DNA from 3 places in the Flavobacterium sp. 28YEA47A genome. Region 2 is predicted to be linked to each of the others. Evidence: riboswitches for the same ligand, from Rfam matches in the RefSeq annotation. Region 2 holds a riboswitch; each other region holds the start of a gene.
The links. A riboswitch is a leader RNA that binds a small molecule or an ion and turns the genes downstream of it on or off. The one in region 2 is predicted to bind S-adenosylmethionine.
Positions count from the first base shown of each region.

Region 1: another riboswitch for S-adenosylmethionine. It lies ahead of ABH942_RS01800 (PLP-dependent aspartate aminotransferase family protein); the one in region 2 lies ahead of ABH942_RS06625 (homocysteine S-methyltransferase family protein).
Region 3: another riboswitch for S-adenosylmethionine. It lies ahead of ABH942_RS09445 (Na+/H+ antiporter NhaC family protein); the one in region 2 lies ahead of ABH942_RS06625 (homocysteine S-methyltransferase family protein).

Region 1 is NZ_JBGCCI010000001.1:366,663-377,496, reverse strand. Features, by position in the region: gene ABH942_RS01805 (homoserine dehydrogenase) at 1-412, opposite strand, end outside; gene ABH942_RS01800 (PLP-dependent aspartate aminotransferase family protein) at 424-1,602, opposite strand; SAM riboswitch class I at 1,749-1,857, opposite strand; gene ABH942_RS01795 (S8 family serine peptidase) at 2,404-4,017, shown strand; gene ABH942_RS01790 (NAD(P)H-dependent flavin oxidoreductase) at 4,063-5,001, shown strand; gene ABH942_RS01785 (carbonic anhydrase) at 5,157-5,789, opposite strand; gene ABH942_RS01780 (alkaline phosphatase) at 5,882-7,297, opposite strand; gene lysA (diaminopimelate decarboxylase) at 7,434-8,672, opposite strand; gene ABH942_RS01770 (hypothetical protein) at 8,797-9,210, opposite strand; gene sucC (ADP-forming succinate--CoA ligase subunit beta) at 9,454-10,647, shown strand; gene ABH942_RS01760 (DUF4269 domain-containing protein) at 10,705-10,834, opposite strand, start outside.
Region 2 is NZ_JBGCCI010000004.1:49,117-59,950, forward strand. Features, by position in the region: gene metH (methionine synthase) at 1-2,550, opposite strand, end outside; gene ABH942_RS06625 (homocysteine S-methyltransferase family protein) at 2,571-3,569, opposite strand; SAM riboswitch class I at 3,734-3,837, opposite strand; gene ABH942_RS06630 (hypothetical protein) at 3,903-4,427, opposite strand; gene ABH942_RS06635 (OsmC family protein) at 4,527-4,949, opposite strand; gene ABH942_RS06640 (choice-of-anchor J domain-containing protein) at 5,442-6,359, opposite strand; gene metK (methionine adenosyltransferase) at 6,811-8,061, shown strand; gene ABH942_RS06650 (hypothetical protein) at 8,113-10,365, opposite strand; gene ABH942_RS06655 (carboxypeptidase-like regulatory domain-containing protein) at 10,538-10,834, opposite strand, start outside.
Region 3 is NZ_JBGCCI010000005.1:283,131-293,964, reverse strand. Features, by position in the region: gene lpxD (UDP-3-O-(3-hydroxymyristoyl)glucosamine N-acyltransferase) at 1-380, shown strand, start outside; gene ABH942_RS09465 (nuclear transport factor 2 family protein) at 383-745, shown strand; gene sucD (succinate--CoA ligase subunit alpha) at 841-1,713, shown strand; gene ABH942_RS09455 (DNA-deoxyinosine glycosylase) at 1,794-2,279, shown strand; gene ABH942_RS09450 (pirin family protein) at 2,319-3,194, shown strand; SAM-I-IV-variant riboswitch at 3,349-3,445, shown strand; gene ABH942_RS09445 (Na+/H+ antiporter NhaC family protein) at 3,505-4,824, shown strand; gene fabG (3-oxoacyl-[acyl-carrier-protein] reductase) at 4,899-5,645, shown strand; gene ABH942_RS09435 (hypothetical protein) at 5,754-7,781, shown strand; gene ABH942_RS09430 (META domain-containing protein) at 8,053-8,475, shown strand; gene ABH942_RS09425 (META domain-containing protein) at 8,481-9,281, shown strand; gene ABH942_RS09420 (glyoxalase) at 9,316-9,717, opposite strand; gene ABH942_RS09415 (OmpA family protein) at 9,786-10,834, opposite strand, start outside.

The DNA of each region.
Region 1 (10,834 bases), on a different contig from region 2:
ATTCTTCTAAATTCCGAATGATAGGCATACTCGCGCAACAGGCAGCTTCATAGAGTAATGGCACGTTGTGTTTTCTCTGCAATTCCAACAATTCTTCAAAATGCTCTGCAATCATTTTTTTATTGGCAGAAACCACAGCTTTTCCACTTTTTAAAGCTGTCGTTACAATTTCATAAGCCGCATCTGCATCATCAATAAGTTCTACAATAACATTGATTTCAGGATCGTTGAAAATATCGTTTTTGTCGAAAGTAAAGTTTTCTGCTCCAATTTCGCGTGGCTTATTTTGGTTTTTGACACAGATTTTTTTGATGTCGGCTTTTAATCCCGGTGTTTTCTGCAAAACCTCATACAACCCGAAGCCTACGCATCCAAAGCCGAATAATCCTATATTTAATTTTTTTCTTGACATTTTTCGAGTAATTAATTTTTATGGAATTCGACAGTGGCATTTTCTTTAATTGCATTTTGTAACGCCTGCTTTAAGTCGGCAATCAGATCATCAGCATCTTCTAAACCTACAGAAAGGCGGATTAGGCTATCAGTAACGCCCGATTGGTATCTTTTTTCAGCAGGAATTGATTTATGGGTCATTTCACATGGCAGACAACACAAACTTTTTACACCGCCCAAACTTTCTGCCAACTGGAATAATTTTGTTCCCGATACGATTCTTGAAGCCAGTTCCTTGTCGTCAATAACCAGATCAAAGGTCACAACACCACCAAAATATTTCTGCTGGCTTTTTGCAATTTCATGATTGAGGTGGGTTTTTAATCCTGGATAGTAGACATTGCGGATTAGCTTTTCAGTAGTCAGGAATTCGGCAATTTTCTGTGCATTTTCAGCATGTTGTTTGATTCTTAGGTTTAGGGTTTCAATTCCTCGTATAACCAACCAGCTATCAAATGGGCCTAAAATAGCGCCAGAAGCATTCTGGATAAATTTAATCCTAGCGCCTAACTCTTCTGTAGCTGTAATCACCAAACCGGCTATTAGATCGCTATGTCCTGAAATATACTTTGTTGCACTGTGAACAATCAGGTCGGCACCAAAATCAATCGGTTTTTGGGCGATAGGAGAGGCGAAGGTATTGTCTACACAGAAGAGGATATTGTTCTCTTTTGCAATTTTCCCTATGGCACGCAAATCTGAAATCTTTAATGTTGGATTGGTTGGAGATTCGATCCAAATCAGGGCTGTCCTGTCACTGATGGCGTTGGCAACATTTTTTGCATCGGTCGCATCAACATAAGTCACCTGTATCCCGAATTTTTCATAAATATGAGTAAATAGGCGGAAAGCACCTCCATAAATATCGTCTACCGCTATGATTTCGTCTCCGGCAGATAGCAATTTCACAACAGCATCTATTGCGGCAAGTCCACTGGAAAAGGCATAGCCATTGGTTCCATTCTCCAATTTGGCGGCCAGATCTTCAAGAACTTTTCGTGTAGGATTATTGCTTCTTGCATAATCAAAACCTTTGTGAACGCCCGGAGCATCCTGTACAAAAGTAGAAGTTTGGTAAATTGGCACCGAAATGGAACCTGTTAGTTTATCAACTGGAATGTAGTTTAGAATTTGAGTTTGCTCTTTCATCTTGATTCGTTTTTAAGTTTTTTAATATTTTTTCGCTTTTAAAAAAATATTCGAAACCAGATATCGGAAAGGGCATAAAATAAAAATGCTCCTCCGATAAGTCAGAAGAGCAAATAATATCTCGAGTTATTATGTACTATTTTCTAAGCTTATCTTTCCCTGCTAAAGCAAGGGTTGAATGTGGCACCTTATCCTCAATAGGACAGGTTGCCAAGACGTCATCGGGTCAATTCCCTCGGTCTTTCTGGATAAGAATAATCTTTTAAAGAACTTGGGTGCAAATTTAGAGTATAAAATATTTAAAAACCTAATAAAAACGAAAATATTTTTTATTTAATTGATTTGCAGTGTTTTATATTATGTGTAAATGTTGTAAATAGTGCATGTTAAAGTATTTTATAAAATTTCATTTTTGTAAATTTGACATTCATATCTAAAAAAATAATGGTTTTGAATTCAAAAATCACTCAAATTATTTCCCAGCTTCCTTCTTTAAATTTTGAAAGATCCAAACAATTTTATCAGGAAATTTTAGGTTGCATGTTGGCAAACAAATATGAGACCTTTTAATTTTTTATGGGATGATAATGAAATCCATCTTTAGAAATGCAATGAAAAAATAATTCCTGAAAACTCAAGTTGCTACATTCGCGTACATGATATTGAAGCTGTTTTTGAACGGTATAAAAAAGTTTTGGAAGATAAAATAGTACTTAAAAGCCAATCTCGGGAATGCGGGAATTTTATATTATTGATGATAGCGGCAATTTGTTTAAGTTTGGACAGCCAATACAATAGCTTATGAAAAAAATTACCTTTTTAATCGTGTTGCTTTCAGGCTTCTGGGCTATGGCTCAGGAAGATGCCTGGGTGTATTTTACAGATAAACCAGATGCAACCTATTATTTGGCAAATCCGCTGGAAATGCTTTCGCAGAGAGCGCTTGACAGAAGGACAAGACAGAATATTTCGTTAGACGACAAAGATGTCCCAATTTCTGTATCGTATATCAATCAGGTTACGGCTTCAGCAGGAATTACGGTCAAGGCCAAATCAAAATGGATGAATGCTTTGCATATTAGAGGGACTGTAGAAGCCATCCAAAACCTTGAAAACCTGACATTCGTAGACCATGTTCAATTTGCTAATGCTACATTGAATACTGCGGGACGGGCCATGCGACAATCCCAATCAGCTGTTGTGAATAAAGAGCAGGAAGTTCAGGTGAGCTTTGGATACGGTACATCAGCAAACCAGATTCAAATGTTAAAGGGAAATCTGTTACACCAGCAGGATTTTACAGGAAATGGAAAAATAATTGCGGTCATGGATGCCGGTTTCCCTAATGTAAACACAGTACAGCCTTTTCAACGACTTCTTAATAACAATAAAATTTTAGGAGGCTATGACTTTGTAAACAGAAATACAAATTTTTATACAGGCGGCACTCACGGAACTTTGGTGCTTTCTACTATGGGCGGTTATGTTGAAAACCAATTAGTAGGAACAGGACCCGATGCTTCGTACTATCTTTTTATTACGGAAGATATTTCAGATGAGAATCCGGTAGAGGAATCCTATTGGGTTGAAGCTGCTGAAATGGCTGATAGCCTTGGTGTTGATATAATCAATACCTCATTAGGATATTTCATATACAACAATCCCAATTATAGTTATAACTATGCTAATATGAACGGTACAACAGCCTTTATTTCCCGTGGGGCAGATATTGCTTTTTCAAGAGGAATGATTTGTGTTGTTTCGGCAGGAAATTCTGGAGCCGGACCCAATCCAAACATCAGTGCTCCGGCAGATGCTATAAATGCGCTGGCGGTGGGTGCTGTTACTCCGGATGGCAGTTATGCCAGTTTTAGTTCTATTGGTCCTTCATCAGACGGTAGGGTAAAGCCCGATATAATGGCGCAAGGTCAACAAGCTGTTGTTTCTGACGTTTTTGGTAATATTGTTACTGCCAACGGAACTTCTTTTTCTTCGCCAATAATTTCAGGTATGGTGGCTTGTTTATGGCAGGCTTTTCCCAATAAAACAAATGTAGAGATTATGCAAATGATTAAGCAATCGGCTCATTTGTATACTACTCCAAACAACCAATTTGGTTATGGAATACCAGATTTTAATAAAGCCGTGACCAATGCTTTGGCAACTCCTCATTTTTCTGAAAATGAATTTTCAGTATATCCAAATCCGGCCAATTCTGTCGTAAATTTGACCATTCCTGAATTTTATAGAGAAGTACAGATTCTTATTTATAACCAGTTGGGACAAGAGATCGTAAACAGGGAAGTCAAAAAAGAAAATCCTTCCTTTTCAATTGAAAGCCTGCAATCGGGTATTTATTTGTATAAAATCAAAGCAGGAAATACGTATAAGACGGGGAAATTAGCGATTAAATAATAGTTTGAAAAACGAAAAACAAATAATAAACCATAACTAAATTAAATGAATAAGATTACACAGCTTTTCAATATACAATATCCAATTGTTCAAGGAGGTATGATATGGAACAGCGGTTACAAATTAGCAAGTGCGGTCAGTAATGCCGGTGGATTGGGATTAATTGGAGCAGGATCAATGTATCCGGAAGTTCTTAGAGAACACATCCAGAAATGTAAAAAAGCGACTGATAAGCCATTTGGTGTCAATGTTCCGATGCTCTATCCGAATATTGAAGAAATCATGAATATTATTGTAGAAGAAGGCGTAAAAATTGTGTTTACTTCTGCGGGTAATCCTAAAACTTGGACGAGCTTCTTAAAAGAAAAAGGAATCACGGTTGTTCATGTGGTTAGCAGTTCAAAATTCGCTCTAAAAGCGCAGGAAGCTGGCGTTGATGCGGTTGTTGCAGAAGGTTTTGAGGCTGGTGGTCATAATGGAAGAGAAGAAACAACTACACTGACTTTAATTCCTATGGTTCGCGAAAAAATAGAAATTCCGCTCATTGCAGCCGGAGGAATTGCTACAGGAAGAGGAATGCTAGCCGCAATGGTTTTGGGCGCCGATGGCGTTCAGGTAGGAAGCCGTTTTGCAGCATCAATCGAAAGTTCATCCCATGCTGATTTTAAACAGACTATTGTCGACTTGGAAGAAGGCGGAACGCAAGTGACTTTGAAAGAACTGGCACCAGTGCGATTAATAAAAAATAAATTCTACCAGGATATACAGGAGCTTTATGCCAAATGCCCAACAACAGATGATCTTAAGGTTTTATTGGGAAGAGCCCGTGCCAAAAGAGGAATGTTTGAAGGTGATTTAGTAGAAGGCGAACTTGAAATCGGCCAGATTTCAGGACTGATCCACGATATAAAACCGGTAAAAGAAATTGTTCAGGATATGGTTTCTGAATTCGAAAAAGCAAAACAGGAAGCTGTTTCTTTATAAAAAAATCCCTTTGCTCAGCAAAGGGATTTTTTTTAATTGATTATCTGAAACCTTATGCCAAAAACAGTCTCTAATATGTTTATGTTTTTTTGCAAAGTTCAATAATAGAGCGTTGAACGTTACCTGTCTGGTATAACTTCCCGATAGCCATTTTTTTAATCGTGACCCAGATTATAGATTTCCATGATATTTTTCATGATGCGGTCAATATCCAGTTTCAGATCAATTAGTTTTCCGGATTCTATGTCGAATACCCAACCATGAATCTGAAGCCCTCTTTCGTTATATGCTTTTTGCACTTCGGCAGTTTTAACCAAATTAACGCACTGTTCCTGTACATTTAATTCGACCAGCCTGTTGTATTTTGCGGTTTCATCTTCAATAGCATTCAGTTCATTCTTATGTAGCCTGTAAACGTCGCGTATGTTTCGCAACCATGGATTAAGAACGCCCAAATCTTCAGCCTGCATGGCAGCTTTTACACCACCACAGAAGTAATGCCCACAAACTACGACATGATTGACATGAAGGTAGTTTACTGCATAATTCAATACAGACATCACATTCAGGTCAATGCTGATTACCATATTGGCGATATTTCTGTGCACAAAAACTTCTCCGGGAGAAACGCCCATCAAATCTTCTGCTGTAACACGGCTGTCAGAACATCCAATATATAAGATATCCGGATTTTGTCCTTTTGATAAGTTCATGAAATAGTCCGGATCTTTTTGTAATTTTTCAGCAATCCACTTTTCATTATTTCGGAATACTTTTTCTAGTTCCATAGTATTATAGTTAGTTGGGAGATTTTTATATGTTAAATATAAAAAAAGACCGTCTAAAAAAAACGGTCTTGTGATTTTATTTTTGGTAATGTTTAAAACTTATTCTCAACTTCGGCAGCCTGAAGCATTAAATAATGCAGGTCCGTGTTTTTTACAAAAGGCTTTAGAAGCTCGCTTCCAGGGCCAAACATTGCCAATTCAACATAATCAGCGGAGTGATCCATACTAATCCATCCAACAGAATTTGTTTTCTGCTGCATTTCTGAAAATGCTTTATATGGCAGTTTTTTATAATTGTATAGACCTTCTTCTTTATGTAATCCATCATAATAACTCAATATTATTTTGGCATCTTCATCAGAAGGAGCATGCCCGTTTGCCTTTTCGATAACTTCTTTTACTTGTGAAGTTGAAAAGCTCGGAGTGATCGTGTTCAGAATCCATTCGTTGGTATGAGTGTATTTTTGGATGCTGTCAAAATTGTCATTGGCATTTTTCCCATAGATTACTCCGGGATTGGCATTTCCGTGGTCGGTTGTAATGATAACTAAGGTTTCTTTATCTTTTTCTGCAAAGTCTATGGCAACCTTTACGGCTTCGTCAAAAGCAACCTGGTCATTTATCAAAGCTGCAATATCATTAGCATGGGCTGCCCAATCCACTTTTCCGCCTTCTATTTGAAGGACAAATCCGTTTTTGTGGCTTTTCATTCGGTCGATAGCCTTTTGTGCCATTTCTGCTAAAGTAGGAACGGTTTTTTTTAAATCGTCATCACTATTTCGATCTACAGAATAAGGGAGTGCATCATCAGAAAAAACACCCAATATCGGCTTATCATTTGGAATGCTAAGCATTTCTGAGCGTGTTTTTGCTATTTGGTAACCTTTTGCTTCGAATGCAGCAAACATATCTTTTTTATCTTTTCTGGTTTCGGCTGAAAAATAATTTTTACCACCGCCCATCATAATATCAAATCCTTGTTCAAGATAAATTTCAGCAATATCATCCTGACTGTTTCTGCTTTTGCTATTTACACAAAAGCCGGCAGGAGTAGCATGGGTAATTGGAACGGTAGTTACACATCCCGCCATTTTTCCGCTTCTTTTGAATTTTTGCCAGATAGGAAGGTGTGGTTTTCCGTCAGGCCCTACATTCAGTGATCCGTTGTTAACACGAAAACCACCGCCCCAGGAAGAACTGGCTGCAGCAGAATCCGTAACAATAGAACTGGCTGAAGCCGTGTCCATCAAAGCTCTGGAAACTCTGTTGTCTTTATATAATTGAATCCAATTGGATCCTTTTCCATATTTTCTGTTCAAGAACAAGTCGGCCATATTAAGTGTCCCGGTACTCATTCCGTCACTAACCAGCAAAATGATGTTCTTGGCTTTTTTATTTTTGTTAATCGTTTCAAAATCCAGAACATTGGCATTGCCCTGAAAAGGATTCAAAACTGCAGTTCCGATTGTAAACAGTGAACCGTTTTTGAAAAACTTCCTTCTATCCATGTGGTAAAATCTTTATGAAGCCCAAAGATAATGAACTAACATTTTACAGCGATTAACTATTTGTTATTTTAAGAGTTTTTATAAAAAAAAAGCCCCAAGCTAATGCTATGGGACCCTTCCTCAAAATATACTTAACCTAACTAATTTTAGAAACCAGCTCGTAACTTTTGTCAAATTCTACAATGATTTGGTTTCTTATTAAATCGTCAAAATTTTCTCTTTCTCTAATGAGGTGTCCTTTTCCTTCATACCATAATACTTCGGCAGGTTTGAATCTGGAATTGTAATTGGATGACATCGAAAAGCAATAGGCTCCTGCATTTCTGAAACACAGAATATCACCTTCTTTAATTTCAGCAATTCTTCTATTGTTAGCAAAAGTGTCCGTTTCGCAGATGTATCCTACAACAGAATAAAAGCGTTCTTTACCTTTAGGATTGGAAATATTTTCAATATGGTGTTGCGAACCGTAAAACATAGGTCTTATTAAGTGGTTGAAACCACTGTCGACACCTGCGAAAACAGTAGAAGTTGTTTGTTTTACTACATTGACTTTTGCCAAAAAGAAACCGGCTTCGCTAACCAGAAATTTACCCGGTTCAAAAGCTAAAGTCAAATCACGGCCATATTCTTTGCAAAAGGCATTAAATCGCTTGCTCAGTTTTTTACCTAGCTCTTCAATATTGGTTTCGATATCGTCTTTTTTGTAAGGTACTTTGAAGCCGCTTCCAAAATCAAGAAATTCAAGATTGCTAAAATGTTTGGCGGTATCAAAAAGTATTTCGGCCGCATACAGGAAAACTTCAATATCGAGAATATCAGATCCGGTATGCATATGGATTCCGTTGATGTTCATACCTGTATTTTCGACAATACGTAATAGGTGAGGCATCTGATGTACAGAAATTCCAAACTTACTGTCGATATGACCGACTGAAATATTAGCGTTTCCGCCTGCCATGACATGTGGATTGATTCTGATGCAGACAGGAATTGATGGGTATTTTGCTCCAAAATGTTCCAATACGGATAAATTATCGATATTGATCTGAACACCAAGGTGTGCAGCTTCTTCAATTTCTTCAAAAGAAACGCCGTTGGGTGTATAGATTATTTTTTCCGGTTCAAATCCGGCATACAATCCAAGTTGAACTTCCTGGATAGAAACCGTATCCAATCCAGAACCCAATTCCTTTAGAAGTTTTAATATAGAAATATTCGATAATGCCTTTACAGCATAATTTATACGTAAGCTTCCGACTTTTGAAAATGCATCCGTCAGTCGGGTATATTGAGACTGGATTTTTGCAGCATCATATACATACAGCGGGCTTCCAAACTCTTCTGACAATTGCAGTAAATCTTTCGTTTGCATGACTTTAAATTCTTTTATACAAAATTATAATCGAATTTTATATTATGCAAAATAATAACTTATATTAACAAAAATCAACATATTGTTGTTTTTAAAACAATAATATATTAAAACTTAAATTATTTTAACGAATAAATTTGAGAATGACGCCATCTGCTTCGCCTTGATTAATTTGTAAAGTTGTATTAGTGGTTATATAACAACCATAATTTGTTCCGGCAAGAGAAAGAGAACGGGCGCATGTTTCAGGAGTCATAACATTATTGCTTATAGAGTAATTATAGGTGCCTGATTCAAATATGTCTTGTTTGGATTCGTCTGTATTGTTATTTACGACTGTGAAAGTATGATTGGATGCATTAAAATTCCATTGGATAACTCCCGGTTCAAACTGGTCTCTGATTCCGGCTATAGTACCGTTGACTTCTATTAATTTCCATACTCCTCGCAATGAAGTATCATTTCTATTATCGTCGTCGTTATTGCAGCCTAGCAATATCATTATTGCAAATAAGCATATTAGTTGAATTTTTTTCATGATTATTTGTTTTAAAGGATTGGGTTTTGACTTTAATGTATATTAAAGATGTTAAAAAAGTGAAAAAGTTGCTTTTATTTTTGTGTTTTTAATGAAAAAAATGAAATAATAAATAATGTGGGATACTAATAAAAATAGAATCAGAATAGGCAGGCAAGCATTAAATAAAAGAAATAATTCTTTCGCTGATTAGATGAAAATTGCTATTTTTGTGGCACTTTTAAAAAGTCAAAAAACTTCAATATGGATATACACGAATACCAAGGAAAAGAAATATTAGCCAGTTACGGCGTGAAAGTTCAACGTGGTTATGTTGCCAATAATCCTCAGGAAGCTGTTACGGTTGCAAAACAATTGACGGCTGAAACAGGAACTGGATGGCACGTGATTAAAGCTCAGGTTCACGCAGGTGGAAGAGGAAAAGGTGGAGGTGTGAAATTGGCTAAAAATTTACAGCAGGTAGAAGAATTAGCTGAACAGATTATAGGAATGCAGCTAATTACTCCTCAGACTTCTGCTGAAGGAAAAAAAGTACATAAAGTTTTGGTAGCGGAGGATGTTTATTATCCAGGTGAAAGTGAAACTTCAGAATTCTATATGTCAGTTTTATTAAATAGAGGTAAAGGACGTAACATGATTATGTATTCTACTGAAGGTGGAATGGATATCGAAGAAGTTGCTGAAAAAACACCTCATTTAATCTTCACTGAAGAAATTGATCCTACTGTAGGATTACAGGCTTTCCAGGCTAGAAGAATTGCATTTAATCTTGGTCTTTCAGGAAATGCTTTCAAAGAAATGGTTCAGTTTGTAGATTCTTTATATAAGGCTTATGTTGGTTCAGACGCTTCTATGTTTGAAATCAACCCGGTTTTAAAAACATCTGATAACAAAATCATTGCTGTTGATGCAAAAGTTAACCTGGATGACAATGCGTTATACAGACACCCGGCTTTAGCAGAAATGCGTGATATTCGTGAAGAGAACCCAATCGAAGTTGAAGCAAAAGCTGCAGGTCTTAATTATGTAGATCTTGACGGAACTGTTGGCTGTATGGTTAATGGTGCGGGTCTTGCTATGGCAACGATGGATTTGATTAAATATGCAGGATTTGAGCCAGCTAACTTCCTTGATGTAGGTGGTACTGCTGATGCTAAACGTGTGGAATTGGCTTTCAGAATTATCTTGAAAGATCCAAACGTAAAAGCAATCTTGATTAACATTTTTGGAGGAATCGTTCGTTGTGACCGTGTTGCTCAAGGTGTTATTGATGCATACAAAAATATGGGTGATAGCATAAAAGTGCCAATCATTGTTCGTTTGCAAGGAACTAACGCAGAACTTGCTAAAGAAATGATCGACAACTCTGGAATGCCAATTTTATCTGCAGTACAATTCCAAGAAGCTGCTGATCAGGTAAAAGCAGCACTTAGCTAATAGTATATTTATAATTGCAATAAAAAAATCCTAATCGAAAGATTAGGATTTTTTGTTTTATTCAAGTTCGAGTAATGCTTCGTAAGGATTCCCGTTTAAGTCCAATAGCAGTGCAAAAGCGGGCTCTGTTTTATATCCCTGTTTTTTTAATTCTTTAATTTTTTCTCGGAAATTTTCTCCCTGCTGT
Region 2 (10,834 bases):
ATATCCGGAAACAGAAGAAGCCGGCCACATCGCCATACTTTCCGTTAAGGTTACGCCTATATTTTGCTCTACATTTAATAATTTCCAGATTGTCGGTTTTTCCAAATGATCCGGGCAAGCAGGGTAACCAGGTGCCGGGCGGATTCCTTTATATTCTTCTTTAATCAGGGCTTCATTGCTTAACACTTCATCAGAAGCATATCCCCAGATTTCTTTTCTGATTTTTTCATGTAAATATTCGGCAAACGCTTCAGCAAAACGATCACCCAGAGCTTTAACCATAATGGAATTATAATCATCGAGATTTTTTTCAAATTCAGCTGCTTTTTCATCCACTCCAAAACCAGTTGTTACGCAAAAAGCACCCATATAATCTATAATTCCCGAATCTTTTGGAGCTATAAAATCAGACAACGCAATATTTGGCGCTCCTTTTGTCTTGGCAGACTGTTGCCTCAAAGTCAGGAAAGTTTGCAGATATTCACCGTTTTCATTTCGCAATTCAATATCATCGTCATTGATTTGGTTCGCTGGAAAAATTCCATAAATTCCTTTTGCTTCCAGCCAGTTTTCCTGTATAATCTGCCGTAGCATGTCCTGAGCATCGGCAAATAAGACTTTCGCCTGTTCGCCAACAATTTCATCTTTTAGTATGTCGGGAAATTTGCCATGCAAGTCCCATGTTCTGAAAAATGGCGTCCAATCGATATAATCGACCAATTCATTTAGTTTTACGTTGATAACTTTTGTTCCAATCCTATTTGGCTTTTTCGGATTAAAATTAGTCCAGTCCAGTTGCAGTTTGTTTTTTCTCGCTTCTGTTATGTTTAAGAAATTTTTATCTCGGCTTCTGCTCAGATAACCTTCACGAAGCTCGTCATATTCTGTCCGAAGACTTTTGAAATATTCCTGGTTGGTATTTTTATTTATAAGATTTCCTGCAACGGTAACAGCACGCGAAGCATCGTTTACATGCACGACTGTTTCACTGTATTCTGGGGCAATCTTAACAGCTGTATGTGCTCTTGAAGTTGTTGCTCCACCAATCATTATCGGAATTTTGACATTTTGCTTATCCATCTGTTTTGCCAGATAGACCATTTCATCAAGAGAAGGCGTAATCAATCCGCTTAGCCCGATAATGTCTACTTTTTCCTCAATTGCTGTTTGAATAATTTTTTCAGGCGGAACCATAACGCCCAAGTCGATAATCTCGTAATTATTGCAAGCCAAAACTACTGCCACGATATTTTTACCAATATCATGTACATCGCCTTTCACGGTTGCCATCAAAACTTTTCCGGCAGAACTGGAAGCTCCATCTTTTTCGGCTTCAATATATGGCAGCAGATAGGCAACTGCTTTTTTCATGACACGCGCTGATTTTACTACTTGTGGCAGAAACATTTTTCCGCTTCCAAATAAATCTCCTACTACATTCATTCCTGTCATCAGGTTGATTTCTATAACCTCAATAGGCTTTGTTGCCAATTGTCTGGCTTCTTCTATATCAGCATCGATAAATTCATCTACTCCTCTCACTAAAGCATGTGTCAGCCTATCTTGAAGCGGAAGCAAACGCCATTCTTGTGATTGTTTTTCTGAGACTTCTTTGGTATCTCCTTTTATATTTTCAGCAAATGCCAAAAGTCTTTCTGTGGCATCTTCTCTTCTATCAAGCAGCACGTCTTCAACATGCTCCAGCAAATCTTTAGGAATCTGGTCGTAGATTTCCAGCATTTCCGGATTTACAATTCCCATAGTCATACCATGATTGACAGCATGGTATAAAAATGCGGAATGCATAGCTTCACGAACCCTGTCGTTACCTCGGAAAGAGAACGAAACATTGCTTACACCACCGCTGACACTTGCGTATGGAAGATTTTCCTTAATCCATTTAGTAGCCCTGAAGAAATCAACTGCATTTTGACGATGTTCTTCCATTCCTGTCGCAACGGGAAAAATATTCGGGTCAAAAATGATATCCTCTGCCGGAAAACCAACCTTATCGACTAAAACATCATAGGAACGTTTGCAGATTTCTATTCTTCTTTCATAAGTATCTGCCTGCCCTATTTCATCAAAAGCCATGACAATAATCGCAGCGCCATATTTCTTTATCAGTTTTGCCTGGCGGATAAAATTCTCTTCTCCTTCTTTTAAGCTGATGGAATTGACAACACTTTTTCCTTGTGCTACTTTTAAGCCAGCTTCAATAATTTCCCATTTTGAGCTGTCAATCATAACCGGAACTCGAGAAATATCAGGTTCGGAAGCGATCAAATTCAGAAAAATGGTCATCGCACGAACGCCGTCAAGCATTCCTTCGTCCATATTAATATCAATGATCTGCGCTCCTCCTTCTACCTGTGCTCTGGCGATATCCAGTGCTTCTTCATATTTTTCTTCTTTTATAAGGCGTAGAAATTTTCGGGAACCGGTAACATTGGTGCGTTCTCCTACATTTACAAAAATGCTTTCGGGCGTTATAATTAAAGGTTCAAGACCTGATAATTTTAAATATTTTTTACAATCGACATCTGCCATTTTTCTCTTTTTACTACAGTCTAAACCGGTTCTACAATTCTGGGTGAATACTCTTTTGCCACTTCTGCAATGAGGCGAATATGTTCAGGTGTTGTTCCGCAACATCCTCCAATTATATTAATAAGATTATCTTCAAGATATTCCCGAATCAGATTCTGCATCTCTCCCGCAGTCTGGTCATATTGTCCAAAAGCGTTTGGCAGGCCTGCATTAGGATGTGCTGAAACATTAAATGTGGTATTATGTGAAAGTCGTTGCAGATAAGGCTTCAATTGGTCTGCTCCCAAAGCACAATTAAATCCTACGCTCAACAACGGAATATGAGAAATCGAGATAAGGAATGCTTCCACAGTCTGCCCAGACAGCGTTCTGCCCGAAGCATCTGTTATAGTACCCGAAACCATGACCGGAATATCCAATTTTCTTTCTTCTTTGACTTCTTCGATTGCAAACAATGCTGCTTTTGCATTCAGTGTGTCAAATATGGTCTCAACCAATAGTATATCCGAACCGCCATCAATCAGGGCTTCGACCTGCTGCTTATAGGCAATGCGCAATTCATCAAAGGTTACTGCACGGAAACCAGGATCATTAACATCTGGCGACATGCTTGCAGTTCTGTTCGTCGGGCCTATAGAACCTGCTACAAAACGTGGCTTATCAGGATTTTTTGCTGTGAATTCATCTGCAACTTCCTTAGCCAGCCTAGCCGATTCAAAGTTTAATTCATAAACCAGTTCTTCCAGATGATAATCGGACATACCAATTGTAGTTCCTGAAAATGTATTGGTTTCAACAATATCAGCACCGGCTTCAAAATATTGGCGGTGGACTTCTTGTATTGCTTTTGGCTGTGTTAATGAAAGGAGATCATTATTTCCTTTTAATGGATGAGGAAAATCTTTAAATCTTTCACCTCGGAAATCTTCTTCTGAAAAATTATACCGTTGGAGCATGGTTCCCATTGCTCCGTCAAGGATGAGAATTCTTTCTTTGATAGCTTTGTGTATGCCTGACATTTTTTAATACTATTAGATTGTTCAAGATTCTGATGAATCTAAAAGTCCAGAGTATTTTTCAAAAATGCATGGTATAGGAAAAACAATTCCTGGCCATGAATGGTTGAAAAATACTATCGAGATGTTGTCAGAGGAAAAGAGAGGAAAAATTGAGGTTTTTCCGTGTGTTATCTATCCATTTATATGGTAGAATGTAGCACCTTCTTTAAATTTTAAAGGGTTGCTAAGGCTTCGCCGGGTCTAATCCCTCCGCCTTTCGTGATAACAATCAATATTTTTAAGAACACTGCAAAGTAATGCAATATGTTTGGTTTTTGCAATAGCTTATGGAAATTATACCGCTATGCGGAAATTTTGCTTGGCTGCAATCCTTAGGATTTGTTCAACTAATTTTTGGGAAAGGTTCTTCTCATTTGAGTTTATAAAGACAAAATCTTTTTCGGTTTTTTTTATGCTATTATTTAGCGCCATTTTGAAATCTGCCGAAAACTCTTGCACTCCCGGATTGGCACTAATGATGTCAAAATCGTTCTGGAGCAGATCGAAATAGTCTGGAAGAATATCTTCTGTGTTTGACGTATCAACAGCGATAAGATTTTCGAATTCATTTTCCTGGACAAAACTGATGATGTCTTCCACTCTGAAAGGAACAGCAAATTGAATGAAATTGGCCTCCCAGGAATTTCTTACTGTTGGCTTTTCAAAAAAAGCGACAGTGGCGTTTGTAATTACGGGCAATCTCAAATCGAGATTCCTGTTTTCAAGAAGCTGTTCCTGATTGGAAAGTATTTCATTTATCAGGGAACTTCCTATCTCTTCTATTCCAAAGAGTATGATATTTATTTTTTTAACGGACATGGTTCTGAAGATTTTTAATTAAAAGAACTGCTTTTGACTGGCAATCAAAAGCAGTCTTTCAACAAACAAACAAATAAAACAAACTAAACAAATATGGCTTTATGCCGCATAATTATATTCTTTGTATAAAATCAGCTCGACCGGCGTGGAATTGACCAGATTGTCATAAACCGGACTTTTTTGCTGTACTAATTGTAACCATTTCTGCAGCACTTGAAGTGAAGCATCTGTTGTGGGCTTCAGTACGATTTCGATTTTATTGAAACCTACTCTTTCTTCAAGGCTTGCTTCTCCTGTTATTTCTACTTGTAACGATTTCAGGTTTATGCCTAATTCAGCAGCTACTTGTTGGCTGACAGCATTTACGCATCCTGCAAATCCTGCAAGGATATATTCGAATGGGCTTGGCCCTTCCAATTCAGGAAATTTTTCGTTCCTGCTTATTCTGACATCAGAATTCTGTGTCTTTACTACGAATTGCTCATTATTTCTTGAGTATCCTAAAACATTTATTGCTTTCATATTTTTATTTTTTTTTGATTTATAATTGAGATTTAAATAAAAAAGTCCTTTTGGACGGCTTACCAAAAGGACTTATCACTTGAATATATAAAGAGATTATGTCGTTCGCTTTTGGCAATGGAGTTTAAGGCGGCAATACATCCACATATGCTTTTTACAGAAAATCGTTGTTATTGTATTCATTTTTTTATTTTGTATTTCTCGAAAGATTTTTTTTCAAAAAAAAAGCCCCTGTATTCAACAGAGGCTTTTTGCTATATATTTTAAATAAACTTAAAATTTGGCAATGGTACCCTCTGCGGAAATTTTCCACATCTTACAGTACGTATGACAAATAATAGTTCTCATTTTTATTTCTTTTTGATGGTACAAACTTCAGAACTATTTTTGAATTGACAATACCTAAAATAAAAATTTAACATTTATTTTATTTTGGAACAAAAAAAATCCGCTTTTAAAAGCGGATTTTTTAACAATATAAACTACTGTAAATTAGTTTTTTATAATTTTAGAAGATCCAGAACCGGAATCTGTCTGAACATTTAAGAAATACATTCCGGTTGTTAGGTCAGCAATATTAACCTGAGTTTCAAGAGCACCATCCGTAGCCAGAGTTTTTACTACTCTTCCATTTAAATCGGTAACTTGAATCGAATTGATAGCTGTATTATTCTTGCTAGTCACATTAACAATTCCTGTTGTTGGATTTGGATAGATTGAGAAGTTATTTGCTAAGAAGTCATTTGTTGACAATGTTGTTGCAGTAACCTTGTAATCATCTATCAATAAAGCGAACTGGTCGTTGGATATACAATTAATCGATAGATATACATTCTGTCCTGCATATGCATCCAAATTATAAGTGTATTGTGTCCATGTTGCAGTAGTTTGCACATAGTTTCCTGTTGAAATAACCGTGAAATTTGCAGCAGCTGTTCCTGTTGTTGAAACTCCTACTTTGAAACGTTCATTTGGATAATTTGCAGCAGCTGATTTTGCCCAAAAAGTCAAAATATTTCCTGTAGCTCCAAGTTGAATTCGTGGAGAAATCAACCAATCATTATTAGGTCCCTGGAATTCTAACTGAGGATCGACTATAGCATTAAAACAGGCTATTACTTTTTCACCGGTACGAGCTGCCCATGCTTCATTAACAACAGGATTTGTAGCATTTCTATTAAAAATAATAAAAGAACCTGTGTATCCGGAATTGGCAAATTCTACAGAAACTGGAGGTGTACCTACTTCAATCCCATAGGTTGGAGCCTGATCAACATCTATCTGTGTCCAGGAACCAATATTTGCAATGGCAAAGTTAGTATAAGATTCAAAACCATCTTCAAAAATTGTGACTTGGGCACTTAAACCCATTGAAGATAAAAACAAAAAAGAAAGTAACGTTTTTTTCATAAATGTATTAATTAAAATTAAATTAAAGTTCACTTTAAGCATTGGAAATAAAAAAGCCCACTTAAAAAAGCAGACTTTTTTTAAGTATAAATTTCCATTGTTTAGCCTCTTGCAAGCAAAAGATTCTCTATAAAAGTTTAGTTAATACCTGTGCAATATAACAAAAAAATGTTCATTTCACAACATTTAGTTATTATACACAAAAATAAATTCCTGTATTAAACTCAGAGATTTAAATCATTATGAAAAAATTAGCTTATTGTTTACTGCTTAACTGTTTTGTCAATTAAATATGCTTTTATACCTTTGCAATCAAAATCGAGAAGAGGAAAAATTTGTACTGATTGCAACCTCTGATGCTTAACGATTAAGCATCATAAAAATGCTAAAGCAGAAGCCCTTCTTTAGCCTTTCCCTGCAATTTTTCCGATTCCTAAAAACATAAAAAAATATGGCTTATTTATTTACGTCAGAATCTGTGAGTGAGGGACATCCAGATAAAATTGCTGACCAAATTTCAGACGCACTAATCGATAATTTTTTGGCTTTTGATGCCGATTCAAAAGTTGCTTGTGAAACTTTGGTTACTACTGGACAGGTTATTCTGGCGGGAGAAGTTAAATCAAAAACATACTTAGATGTACAGCAAATAGCCCGTGATGTCATCAAAAAAATTGGATACACAAAAAGCGAGTATATGTTTGAAGCAAATTCTTGCGGTGTATTGTCTGCTATTCACGAGCAATCTCAAGATATTAATCAAGGTGTTGACCGCGCCAGCAAAGAAGATCAAGGTGCTGGTGATCAAGGAATGATGTTTGGTTATGCAACAAATGAAACAGATGATTTTATGCCTCTGGCCTTGAATCTTTCTCACAAATTATTGCAAGAACTAGCCGTTCTGCGTCGCGAAAATAACGAAATCAAATACCTTCGCCCGGATGCCAAGTCGCAAGTTACTTTGGAATATGATGACAACAACAAGCCTGTCCGTATTGATGCTATTGTAATTTCTACTCAGCATGATGATTTTGATAACGAGGCAAATATGCTTGCTAAAATCAAAAAAGACCTGATCGAAATCTTAATCCCAAGAATTATCAAAAACAACCCGCATTATGCGCATTTGTTCAATGATACAATTCAATACCATATCAATCCAACCGGAAAGTTTGTGATTGGTGGTCCACACGGTGATACAGGATTGACAGGAAGAAAAATTATTGTTGATACTTACGGTGGAAAAGGCGCTCACGGTGGTGGTGCTTTTTCTGGAAAAGACCCGAGTAAAGTAGACCGAAGTGCTGCTTATGCAACACGTCATATTGCTAAAAACTTAGTAGCGGCAGGAGTGGCAGAAGAAATTTTAGTACAAGTTTCTTATGCTATTGGTGTAGCTAAGCCAATGGGTATCTATATCAATACTTACGGCACTTCAAAGCTAAATCTTTCAGATGGAGAGATTGCTAAAAAAGTAGAAGAGCTTTTTGACATGAGACCATATTTCATCGAACAAAGATTAAAGTTGAGAAATCCTATTTATAGTGAAACTGCCGCTTACGGACACATGGGAAGAAAACCAGAAACCGTAACTAAAACTTTCAAAACTCCAAACGGAGAAGAGAAAACAGTTACAGTGGAACTATTTACATGGGAAAAACTTGACTTTGTTGATAAAGTAAAAGCCGCTTTTGGAATATAACCATTAGCCCAGGTATAAAAAAACCATCCTTTTCAGGATGGTTTTTTATTTTTAATAGGTTCCGTTTTTCATTTTTTCAAGAACAGCTTCCATTTCGGCTTTGGATTCTTCTCCTGTTATATCAGAAAATTTCAGTGCCTGTTCCTGTGTTTTTATTGCTTTTTGCTTCTCGCCATTTTTATAATATAACTGCGCCAGAGTGTCTAAGTAATACGGACTGTTTTTTTCAATCCTTAAACTGGATTCAGACCATTGGATTGCCTTTTTAATGGATTCCGGATCTTTCCCTTTTTGAACCACAAACCAAGCTGCTTCGTTAGAAGCATTAGAAAAAGAATTTTTAAAAGACGTCCAATCGTTATACGAATAATCCGTTTTAATCTGGGCAGTATATAGATCATCTAAAATTTCAATTTCGTTTTTACCTCCTTTAAATGCTTCCTTGAAGAAGACATCATATTCAGCCACAAATGGATTTTCTTTATCTTGAGCTTCAGCAATACCTTGTAAAATTCTTAAATATTCGATGTTAGTAGTATAATCCTGAGGTTTTTTCGCCATTACTTTTTTATAAATATCCATTATCCTGTTTCTGTATCTCTCATCGGTATTTTCTCCAATCTGAGAAATACCACTGGAAATAGCTAATGGTAATTGGCTTTCTATGGTTGGGATATAATCACCATACGCAGTATCACCTTGTTCAGATGTCTTTTTTTGCTCTTCGAGAATCGCGTCATAATGTTTCAACAGATAATCAATCGCTTTAAAGTTGGCTTCATCAAATGGCCTCCCCTCGTTATAAATTTTATAATAAAACCCTCTGTTTTGTACTTCGGCCAATGCAATTTTTACAAAATCCATATCTGGTGTTTTATCTTTTGCATGACTATTGACAATCCTATCCCAAACAGAAAGCAGTTTCTTTTTATCAAAATTTACTTTGGTATAGGCTGTTTGATTTTCGTAATTCGGATATTCCTGTATTGTATCTGCCTCTACCTGCTCAACCATAGATGATTCCGCTAAACTAACAGCCACTTTTACCGGCGGTTCAATAGACCAGCTATACAGATTATCATCTGAAAGCGGCAACAATTTCTTTACGATTTCAGAATCTTTCGTTTTTTTGGAGCTCAAAGCCTTGTTCAGATCTACCATTGCTTTTACATACTGCAGCCTTTCCCCGATTGAGCTATAATAGACATCAAACATACCCGCATTTTCCGACAAATTCCTTTCGGTCTGGCTCAAGATGTTTCCATCCCCATCCATAACTATGGTTGCTGATTTAAACATTACATTTTTTGTAGCCCAGGACTCATCTTTTGCAGTTGCTAAATAATAATTATACTTGTCATAATCCGCAATCTGTCCATAAGAACTATAGCTTCCTATATTGTATTCCTGATTTTGTATGAATACATCAAAAAAGTTCTTCGCACTTTTATTATCCGGGTCATACGAAACCACCAAGTATTTCTGAGGCGTTTTTTTAGTTGCCTCTAATGCTTTTTGCATATTATCATGCACTACTAATTTAAAGTCAGATGCTGGCGCAACAGCTGCACTGTCTGCCACTCCATAACCAAACATATCCGTTTTGCCAGGATAAGTCCAGTTTTTTTTCTTTGTAGTCTCTATTGGGTTTTCTTTAACGTCAACTACTTTTGATTTTTGGTTTTCACGCACAAAAGTCAACGGATTTTTTTTATTCTCAGAAATTACCAATTCATTTTTTTCATTGTAATAACCCTGAAGATCCATTTTTCCTAAGTAATTAGGAGTGTATTCAATTTTGATTTCATTAGCACTTCTTGGCAGAGCATATTTGTATAGTGTTGTTTCTCCGTTATAATCTTCTCTTGCCAGATAAAGATATTCTGCCCGATTGATTTCAAAATTTGCTTCTGTCTCGTCAAGACCCAATTCTCCTGTCAAATCATAAACAGCCTTATAATCAGGTTCTGACTTGCCTGACTGAGTTCCGATATATATACCTGAAAAATAACCTGAAGTCCCTTTTATATTTACCCTGATTTTCCCTGCACCTGGATTGGCATCATAAGAAAAAGCAACAGCAAAATCAGATTCTCTGGAATAATTGTTATTGAAAAATAAGGTATCATTCTTAACTTCATAATCTCCATACAGGAGAACAAGTTCGTATTTGTTATTATCAAGAAGGTTCAGTTTGACATCCTGTCCTAAGGAGTTGGAGATATAGGTCCCTTTTTCATTTTTATTCTGTGAATAGCAAACCGCAGAAAGGAACAATAATAATCCCAGAGTGTAATTCTTCATATTTGGCTTTTTAGTGATTTGTCCTACAAATTTAATTTATTTTTTCAGCAAAAATAAATCTTATCCAAAATAGAAGGTTATATTTCAGTCGGGCTATATATATGGAATAGGAGCAACTAACTCAAAACTCCCTACTCTATCTTAAGCCAATAGCCTGACTGAAATTATATTTTTATAAATTATATTTTAATGTCAATATCAAATACCTTGGCTGAACCCTATACTGTGATGTAGTTGTACGGTATTGGTTAAAGCTGTCATCGTTCAGCGTTTTCGTGTTCAACAAGTTTGTCGCTCCAATTTTATATTCAAACTTGCTGTTTTTCTTTTGATAAATCAAGCTGGCATTTAAAAAATCATATTCATTTTCCACTGTCTTGCTACTGTTATAATAATGATAGAATTCATATTCTGCCACAAAAGAAAAACTATCCAAGAAATAATAATCTAATTTGGCAAACGGCTTGTC
Region 3 (10,834 bases), on a different contig from region 2:
ATAATGTGGGAATAGGCGCATTATGCACTATCGATCGCGGAGTAACCGGAGATACAACCATTGGTGAAGGAACAAAACTCGACAATCAGGTTCACGTAGGACATGATACGGTAATCGGGAAAAAATGCCTTATCGCAGCACAAACAGGAATAGCAGGCTGCGTAAAAATTATGGACGAAGTAACCATTTGGGGACAAGTAGGTGTTGTCAGCAGTATCACTATAGGTGAAAGAGCTGTTATAATGGCGCAGACAGGTGTTACAAAGTCAATAGAAGGCGATAAGACTTATTTCGGGACTCCGGCTGATGAAGCCCGTGAAAAACTAAAACAGTTTGCCAACGTTAAGAAAATTCCGGAAATCCTTAATAAACTGAAATAAGAATGACACCAAAAGAAATCGTACAGAATTTTTACAAGTCAGATGCACTTCTTGACTCGAATATCATGGAATCGTCATTACATCCTGAAGTTATTTTAGATTGGAATAGCTCTAAAGGATTTTTACAGATGAAGAAGTCTGAAATATTGGCTTTATCTGCGGAACTTCAGATTGCATATACCCGATCAAAAATTCGCATTAGCCACATTCTGGAAGAAGGAGATTTAGTTTCTGTCAGATATTCACACTATGTGAAAACATTTGAAAACCCAAGAGAAGAGATGCTTTTGGCCCATTTTATGGTAATTTGGGAAATAAAAGATGATAAACTTTACAGGGGATTTCAAATGAGCCAACTGTCCTGATTTCTTAAATATTTAAGCATAAAAAACTTTCCTATTAGGCATCAAAACCTTACTTTTGCAACACCATTCAAAAAAATAAATTTAAAAAATATATTATGAGCGTTTTAGTCAATAAAGATTCTAAAATAATTGTTCAAGGTTTTACAGGAAGCGAAGGAACTTTTCACGCTTCTCAAATGATTGAATACGGAACAAATGTTGTAGGTGGTGTAACTCCGGGAAAAGGAGGAACGACTCACTTAGATCGTCCGGTTTTCAACACTGTTAAAGATGCTGTTGATCAGGCTGGAGCAGATACTACAATTATTTTCGTACCGCCAGCTTTTGCTGCTGACGCAATTATGGAAGCTGCTGATGCAGGAATCAAAGTCATTATCACAATTACAGAAGGAATTCCAGTTGCTGATATGGTTAAGGCTTACGCTTATATTCAAAATAAAGATTGCCGTCTTGTAGGTCCAAACTGTCCAGGTGTAATCACTCCAGAAGAAGCTAAAGTTGGTATTATGCCAGGTTTCGTTTTCAAAAAAGGAAAAGTAGGTATCGTTTCTAAATCAGGAACCCTTACTTATGAAGCAGCTGATCAGGTTGTAAAACAAGGTATGGGAATCACTACAGCTATCGGTATTGGTGGAGATCCAATCATTGGGACCACTACAAAAGAAGCTGTTGAATTGTTGATGAACGATCCTGAAACAGAATGTATCATCATGATTGGTGAAATCGGTGGACAATTGGAAGCTGATGCTGCTAAATGGATTAAAGCTGACGGAAACAGAAAACCTGTTATCGGATTCATCGCTGGTGAAACTGCTCCAAAAGGAAGAACAATGGGTCACGCAGGTGCAATTGTAGGTGGTGCTGATGATACAGCTGAAGCTAAAAAACGCATCATGAGAGAAAACGGTATCCATGTTGTTGATTCTCCTGCTGAAATTGGTAAAAAAGTGAAAGAAGTTATGGGATAATCTCCATACAATTAATAAAGAAAGCCTTGCATACCGCAAGGCTTTTTTATTTAATGACGATTTTTTTATAATTTTAAAGAATGAAACAAGCCTTTCCGCCATTAGTAAATCAAAATTCCAAAATCCTTATTCTAGGAACCATGCCGGGAGAAAAATCTCTGGAATTACAGGAATATTATGGTAATAAAGGAAATAGTTTTTGGAAACTGCTTTTCACACTGTTTGACCAGCCTTTGCCAAAAGAGTATGCAGAAAAGAAACAATTATTAAAAGAGAATGATATTGCACTTTGGGATGTGTTGGCTTATTGTGAAAGGACAGGAAGTCTTGATAGCAATATCAAGAATGAAAAAGCGAACGATTTCGAAAGTTTTTACAAACAATACCCAAATATTAGACATATCTTTTTTTCGAGTAAAAATGCGTCCAATTTTTATGATAAATATGTAGGTCGGAAAAAAGATTTGCAATATTCTATATTGCCATCACCAAGCGGTGCCAATGCCTCTAAAAGTTTTTTACAAAAGTTGGAAGAATGGGAAGCTCTTTTGGAAGCACTCAAATAATTTTAGTAAATTAGATACCCACAACAAACAAAACAAAATATGTCAAACATCGACTTGATTATAGAAGAAAGGCCACGTGATATCGGGGACTTTTTAGTAGGTAGGCTGCTGCCTTTTCGTAAAAAAAGAATGGTAGGCCCGTTTATCTTTATTGACCATATGGGACCAACAAAAATGGGACCTGATCACTATATGGATGTAGGTCAGCATCCACACATCGGACTTGCAACTTTGACTTTCTTATTGGAAGGCGAAGTTATGCATAAAGACAGTATGGGTACAGCACAGAAAATAGCACCGGGCTCTGTGAATTGGATGATTGCCGGAAATGGTGTAACCCATACAGAAAGAACACCTGAAGAATTAAGACACGGAAAAGAATTTATGATTCATGGCTATCAGATATGGGTAGCACTGCCAAAAGATAAAGAAGATATTGATCCGGAGTTTCATCATTTTGACAGAAACGATCTTCCGAGTTGGAAAGATGAAACGGCAGAATTTATATTAGTAGCAGGAAAAGGATATGGAAAAGAATCGCCGGTTCCTGTACATTCGGATCTGTTTATGGTCGAAATTAAAACTCAGGATGAATACCTTCTGCATACAGAAGGACAACTTTTTGGAGAAATTGGAATCTGTGTTGTTGAAGGAGCGGTGCAGGCCTGTGACAATCATGTAGAAAAAGGAAATATGTTGGTTTCAAAGCTGGACAATGCTTGTTCGATGACGCTCAAGCCGAACACCCATGTTATTCTTTTTGGTGGCCAGCCACTTCCTGAAGAGCGTTTTATCTATTGGAATTTTGTTTCTTCCAGTAATGAAAAAATAGAAGCGGCAAAAGAACGCTGGAGAAAAAAAGAATTCCCGAAGGTAAAAGATGATAACAGTTATGTAGTCATGCCGGAAGCCTAACCGCACCATAAATATATAATTAAAAAACCTCTCTGTTGAATTTGCAATGGAGAGGTTTTATTTTTACACATAGTTCAATTATATCGAAAATTATTAAATATTTGTAAAAAATGCACTTCGACTAAATATAATTTAAAATATACTCTATATTTGCATCAGTTATCACGAATCTCATAAAGAGATAGCAACCTGCAACAACAAGCAAGGTGCTAAAACGATAAGCCAAATCTTTTGGAAAAAATGTTGCCATCCTACACTTTTTTCAGTTTGCTTTTCGTCGTGAGCTTTATTAATTTTTAAGCAATCGATGATGAAACATCTTAAAACCCAGGGTTCGTTAGTAGCCTTATTGCCCTTTTTTGTTTTTATTTTTACCTTCCTTGGAGCGGGAATCCTACTCAATGATTTCTATGCTTTGCCGTCACCAATAGCAGTAACCTTTGGTATTATTGTAGCCTTTTTACTTTTCAGGGAATCTATTGAGGCAAAAGTCGATACGCTGATAAAAGGCTGCGGAAACAACCAGATTATTACGATGTGTCTTATTTATCTGCTGTCTGGAGCTTTTGCTGTTGTTACTCAAGCGATGGGAGCTGTTGATGCAGTTGTAAATATAGGAATCAGCACGATCGATGCTCAGTATTTCCCGTTGGGTATCTTTTTAATTGCCTCATTTTTATCAACTGCAACAGGAACTTCAGTAGGATCGATTGTAGCTTTGGGGCCAATTGCTATCAGTCTGGCTGATAAAAGTGGTGCTTCTATGCCTTTAATTGCCGGTTCGTTACTTGGCGGTTCGATGTTGGGAGATAATCTCTCGATTATATCAGACACGACAATTGCTGCCACACAATCACTTGGCTGTGAAATGCGGGATAAATTTAAAGTCAATCTTTTTATTGCGCTTCCGGCATCTTTCATCACAATACTATTGCTGTTCTATTTGGGATTTAACTCAGAAATAAGCCCTGTAGCCATTGAAAAAGAAAGTTATGAACTGATTACAATAATGCCATACATTTTAGTAATAGGTCTGGCTGTTTCCGGCCTAAATGTTTTTGTTACTTTATTGATCGGGATATTGGTTGCAGGAATTATTGGTTTTGCCCAACACGATTTTACCGTATTGAGTTTTATGCAGAAAAACTATGAAGGTTTTTTAAGCATGACTGATATTTTCCTCTTGTCAATGCTAACAGGCGGATTGGCTGCTCTAGTTGAAAAAGCGGGCGGTATTGATTATGTACTGCAAAAGATAAAATCAAAAATTAAGAGCAAAAAATCAGCACAAATGGGTATTGGCACTTTGGTAAGCGTTACCAACCTGGCTATTGCCAATAACACCGTTTCTATTGTAATTACCGGAGCCATTGCCAAAGAAATAAGTGACGAATACGAACTGAGTCCTAAAAAAACAGCTGCGATTTTGGATATTTTTTGTTGTATTGTGCAGGGAATTCTTCCGTATGGTGCACAAGTATTGCTTATTTTGAATTTTGCTAAAGGTAGATTGGATGTGATTGACCTTATTGCAAACGCATGGTATGTTTATATATTGCTGATTTTTACGCTGATTGCGATTTACAGTAAAACATGGAACAAAAGGATAGATAAATTCCTTAAAGTTTAAAGGCTTGTCTTACAGTATTGCGATTGAATTCTTATATTTGTCACTCAACAAAGACAAACTAAATATATTTTATAATGAAATTACTAGAAGGAAAAACAGCGATCATTACAGGCGCCAGCCGAGGAATTGGTAGAGGAATTGCAGAAGTTTTTGCAAAGCACGGCGCAAATGTGGCATTCACTTATAGTTCATCTGCCGAAGCGGCTAAAATTTTGGAAGATGAATTGATAGCTCTTGGTGTAAAAGCTAAAGGATATCAGTCTAATGCTGCTGATTTTAATGAAGCGCAAAAACTAGTAGATGACGTAATCGCAACTTTTGGAAATATAGATATTTTGATCAACAATGCGGGGATCACAAAAGACAATCTGCTAATGCGTATTTCAGAAGAAGATTTCGACAAAGTAATCGAAGTAAATCTGAAGTCTGTTTTCAACATGACAAAAGCGGTTCAGAAAACCATGCTTAAAAACCGTGCGGGTTCTATTATAAATATGAGTTCTGTAGTAGGAGTGAAGGGTAATGCCGGACAAACTAACTACGCTGCTTCAAAAGCCGGAGTAATCGGGTTTACAAAATCTGTTGCTTTAGAGCTTGGTTCAAGAAACATCCGTTGCAATGCAATCGCTCCAGGTTTTATTGAAACTGAAATGACAGGAAAACTAAACGAAGATGTTGTTCAAGGATGGAGAGACGCTATTCCATTAAAGCGTGGCGGAACAACTGAAGATGTAGCAAATGCTTGTCTTTTCTTAGCTTCTGATATGAGTGCTTATATTACAGGTCAAGTTATGAATGTTGATGGCGGAATGCTGACTTAATCAATTATAAATTTCAAATTACGAATTACGGATTTTACATTCGTAATTCGTAATTCATAATTCGTAATTTCCAATTACAAGTTTCTTGTTTTAAAATACCTTGATTAAATGACGACAAACACCATATTATTACTCTTACTTTCAATACTAATAGCAGGAGGTTTGTCTTTTTTTCAATATTTTTTTAGGGCTAAAAATAAATCCAGAACTCAGCTACTTTTAGCTTTTTTACGTTTCTTCTCTATTTTTGGAATATTACTGTTGCTAATCAATCCAAAAATCACGACCAGTACTCTGGATATAGTAAAAACACCATTGTCTGTTGTTGTTGACAATTCAAGTTCTATAACAGAATTAAAAGCAAACAAAACCGCTTTGGATATTTATAAAAAACTGGTTTCTGATTCAAGGCTTCAGGAGAAATTTGACATACAGTCGTACCAATTTTCAAATGAATTTGAACTGTCTGACAATTTTGATTTTAAAGGAACGCAGACTAATCTGGATGAAGTTGCAAAGAACCTAAAAAGCATTAATAAGAATACGGCATTTCCAACAGTTATCCTGACAGATGGAAACCAAACTTCTGGGAATGATTATGTTTACAGCTTTAATCCGAACAATAAAGTATTTCCTGTAATTCTTGGAGATACTACCACTTTTCTGGATTTAAAAATCAGCCAGCTCAATGTCAATAAATATGCTTTCCACAAAAATAAATTCCCGGTAGAAGTATTTCTTCAATATTCTGGAAACAAAAGTATTGCGGCCGATTTTAGTATTTCACAAGGCAATGCTGTCCTGACAAAGCAAAGTGTTTCTTTTACACCTTCAAAGAAAACCGCCGTACTAAATGTTTTATTGCCAGCAGACAAAATAGGAGTACAGGTTTTTAAAGCATCTATAACGTCTAAAGAGGCAGAAAAAAACACCTATAATAACCACAAAAATTTTGCTGTTGAAGTCATCGATCAAAAGTCGGAAGTGGCCATCATTACAGCAATTAATCATCCCGATATTGGTGCTTTAAAGCGCTCAATAGAAACTAATCTACAACGTAAGGTAACAATAGTCAATCCAAATAAAATCAGTTCATTACAAGATTATAATATCTTGATTTTATATCAACCAACAGCAGAATTTAAATCTGTTTTTGAAGCGAATAAACTAGCGGGATTGAATACCTGGATTATAACAGGAACGAATACGGATTTTAATTTCCTGAATCAACAGCAGAACACATTGCAATTCAAAATGAGCGGACAAAAAGAAGATTATCTGTCTGATTTTAATGCTCAGTTTAATCTGTTTGCTATTGATAATATTGGTTTTGAAAATCTGCCGCCATTGCAAAATGCTTTTGGAACCGTTACGGTAAAAGAAAATGTAGAAGTGTTAGTTTCATCACGTATCCGAAATGTCAATACCGGTTCGCCTTTATTAGCTTATTCCGAAAACCAGGGAAAAAGAAACGCATTTCTTTTAGGCGAAAACATCTGGAAATGGAGACTGCAAAGTCATATCGATAACCAATCGTATGACAAATTTGATGTTTTTGTAGATAAGACCATACAGTTTTTGGCATCCAATAACGCCAGGAAATCACTTGTAGTTAATCATGAAAACTTCTATAATTCAGGCGAAGCGATTGAAATTACGGCTCAGTATTTTAATAAGAACTACGAGTTTGATGAAAATGCCAGACTTACAATCTCAATCACAAATAAAAAAACAAAGCAAACTAAAAACTACGACCTTTTAAAAGGTAATAATTCCTATAAGGTCAACCTTGACGGACTTTCGGCCGGCGAATACAGCTTTAAAGTAGTAGAGGCGCAATCCAAAAATACCTACAACGGTTTTTTTGAAGTATTGGATTTTGATATTGAAAGACAATTTGTAAACCCTGACCTGAACAAACTGACGCAATTGGCTTCTCAAACCCAAGGAAAAGTTTTTCACCCGAATCAGACTGAAGAGCTTATAAAGGCACTCTTGCAAAATGACGAATACAAGGCCACTCAAAAAGAAATCATCAAAAAAACTCCTTTGGTAGATTGGATATGGCTCTTGGTGCTAATTGCAATTTCGCTTGCTGCGGAATGGTTTATTAGGAAGTATAATGGACTTTTGTAAAGGTACTAAGGCGATAAGGTTCTGAGGGGCTAAGGTTTGCATATTCATGGTAAAAGAGAATGTATTTTATACAGAGTTCTTAAAATCTGTGTAATTATTTTAATCTGTGCCCAAAACCAGTTCTAAATTTGAGGTTGGCCAGCCAAAATCTATTCTTCTATTCTCTAATATATAGATTTCCTGACAGTTTTTTGAACTCTAAATATCCTTTCTGATTTTATACTCTGCTATGGAATGCGTATATTTATGTCTCAACCAAATAATAAAAAATATGAAAACTAAACTTTTAACGGTAATCTGCGCTATAATTTTAGTCGGATTACAATCATGCAGCTGTAAAAAAGGAAATGAAGCTGTTGCTGAACTTTCTACGGGCAGTTGGGAATTAGAACAAACATTTGGAGATCCAATTGACAAAAGAGAATTTGCGAAAATTCCAGTACTGAATTTTGACAAGACTGAAAGCCGTATCTCCGGCAATTCAGGATGTAATTCAATGTCGGGAAGCTATACGATTAAAGAAGATAAGATTAGTTTCGGACCTATTGCTCAGACAAAAATGGCCTGCCAAGGAACCGGTGAAGGTAAATTTATGACCTTGTTTAATTCAGTACAAAAGTTTAAAATACAAGGAGATAAACTTAAATTATACGATGGAAACAACACAAAGGTATTATCTTTTATTAAAAAATAAATCCCATGAAAAAAAGATCAATAATTACGCTGGCAGCTTTATGCTTTCTGTTTATTAATTGCAAGCCAAAGTCTGCCGACAAAGAGGTTAGCGGAGCCGATTCTCTTTCAGTGGTGAAAGACACCGTTGCTCCGGTTGAGAAGCTAAGTGAGGCTTTTTTTAAAGCATCAGGAACAGAACCTTTTTGGGGAATTGAAATCATGAAAGATTCAGTCCGCTTTACTTCACCCGAAACCGAAAAGAATTTTACCCTTCCTTATGAAAAACCGAATAGGGCAATGGATGCCAACGTTATTTCGTATGAAGCAAAATCAGACAGCATCCATTTAAAGTTTACAATACAGCAGGGCAAATGTTCAGATGGCATGTCTGATAATGAATATAATTATAACGTAAAAGCATCTTTAAAAAGAGGCAAAGACAAGGATTTTAAAGAACTGAAAGGCTGCGGGAATTATATTGTTGACAAGCAATTGCAAGGTAATTGGGTTTTAGAAGAATTGGAAGGCAAAAAAGTGAATCCGAAAGACTTTGAAAAGAAATTACCGGGTATCGAAATTAATGCCGAACAATCTAAATTTACTGGTTTTGCCGGTTGTAACGGAATGGGAGGCAGGTTATTTTATGAAAAAGAAGTATTGCGATTTACAGATATCGTTACTACTGAAATGATGTGTCCTAATTATAATACAGAAAAATTGTTTGTAAAAGCACTGCAAAGCACAACCACCTATCAGATTAAGAAAGACAAACTTTATCTTCTTAATCCTGATGGAACTAAAGCAATTCTTCAGAAAGCAAATTAAAAACAAAAAAGAGGCAAAAAGCCTCTTTTTTTATTTATTCCTCTTGTAGTTCAAAAAGTTGTACTTGATTTTTTAGTCTTTCAATCAACAAATTCATCATTCTTTTATTTAAGGAAGATGAATTTTTTATGTATTCGCTATACTCATGTATCGTAAATAATCCGATAACGATTCCTTTAAGCGAATTACGAAACTTGATGTCCTTATGGATAGAGTTTTCGATATAAGCCAGTTTCTTTTCAACAGAATAGCTATAGAAATCATTTTTATACTTCGAAATATAATTTCTAAAGACATCAATAAAAAGATCGTTTTGGAGTTTTAGTATCGGGCGTATAACCTGGTTTTGAAAAATTTCATCAGATGAAGACTCGTTTGTGACTGTTCCTAAAGTTTCACCTCTGAATTCAGAAATGAAAGTGTCTCTGTTTTCCATGGTTTTTCTTTTAAAGATAAAAAAAACCGCCGTATTGCTACAGCGGTTTTGAAATATTTATGAAGAAATTATTTAACTCTGAAAGTAACTCTTCTTACGATTTGACGGGCTTCTTTAGAATTTTTATTCACAGAAGTATCTTCACCGTTTCCAATAACGGTAAGTCTTGAAGCGCTGATTCCTGAATTGACAACAATATCTTTTACAGAATTTGCTCTTCTTTGTGACAAGTCTTTGTTATAGTCTGAGTTTCCTATTTCGTCTGCATAACCAATGATTTCTGCATTAGCGGATGGATTTGCTTTTAGGTATTTCACTAAGAAATCAACACCAGATAGAGAAGTAGTTGTTGGCTTGGCTGAATTAAAGTCAAAATACACATTGACATAACCTCCATTGATTAGCTCTTCAATTGTACTGTTTGAAGCAGTAGCTTTACCATTTTGTCCGTACTTTTTATCTAAGTAGCTTTCCAGTTCATCAGGCACACCATTTTGATTTCTATCAATAGATTGTCCTTTTGTATTTACAGCAACTCCTGCAATAGAGTTTGGCTCTAGGTCATACATATCCGGCACACCATCCTTATCAGAATCAGCCAATCCGGTTTCAATCATTCCAACTCTTTCTTCAAGAGCTTTCAGCTCGTCGAACTTAGTTTCAGAATACCAGTCAGCATGTTTTTCGTTTTTACCAAGGTAGAATGTCAAACCTACAGAAGCATTTAATAATGTACCATCGAAAGTTCCGGTAGTTGTTGGTCCATGACCGTCAAAATTATAGTTTTGTTTACCATGTACAATTCCCGTAAGATCTCCGGTTAATACAACGCTGTTGCTTAATTTCACCTGACCTGTAATCCCTAAGATTCCGTTACCCATGTAATCTTCTCCGTCAAAACCATCTTTAGAAGACAATTGAGATACACCAAATCCACCATGAACCAATAAACCAAATGTATCAGTCCAGTCTTCAAAGTTCAATACTCTTCCTAAGTTGACAACTCCTTGAAGGCTTGTTCTTAAATACGTGCTTTCAAATGGATTACTGTCATCATGTTCTTTGAATTTGTCATAACCGAAATCTAATTTCAAACCAAATTTAGGATTGAACATAT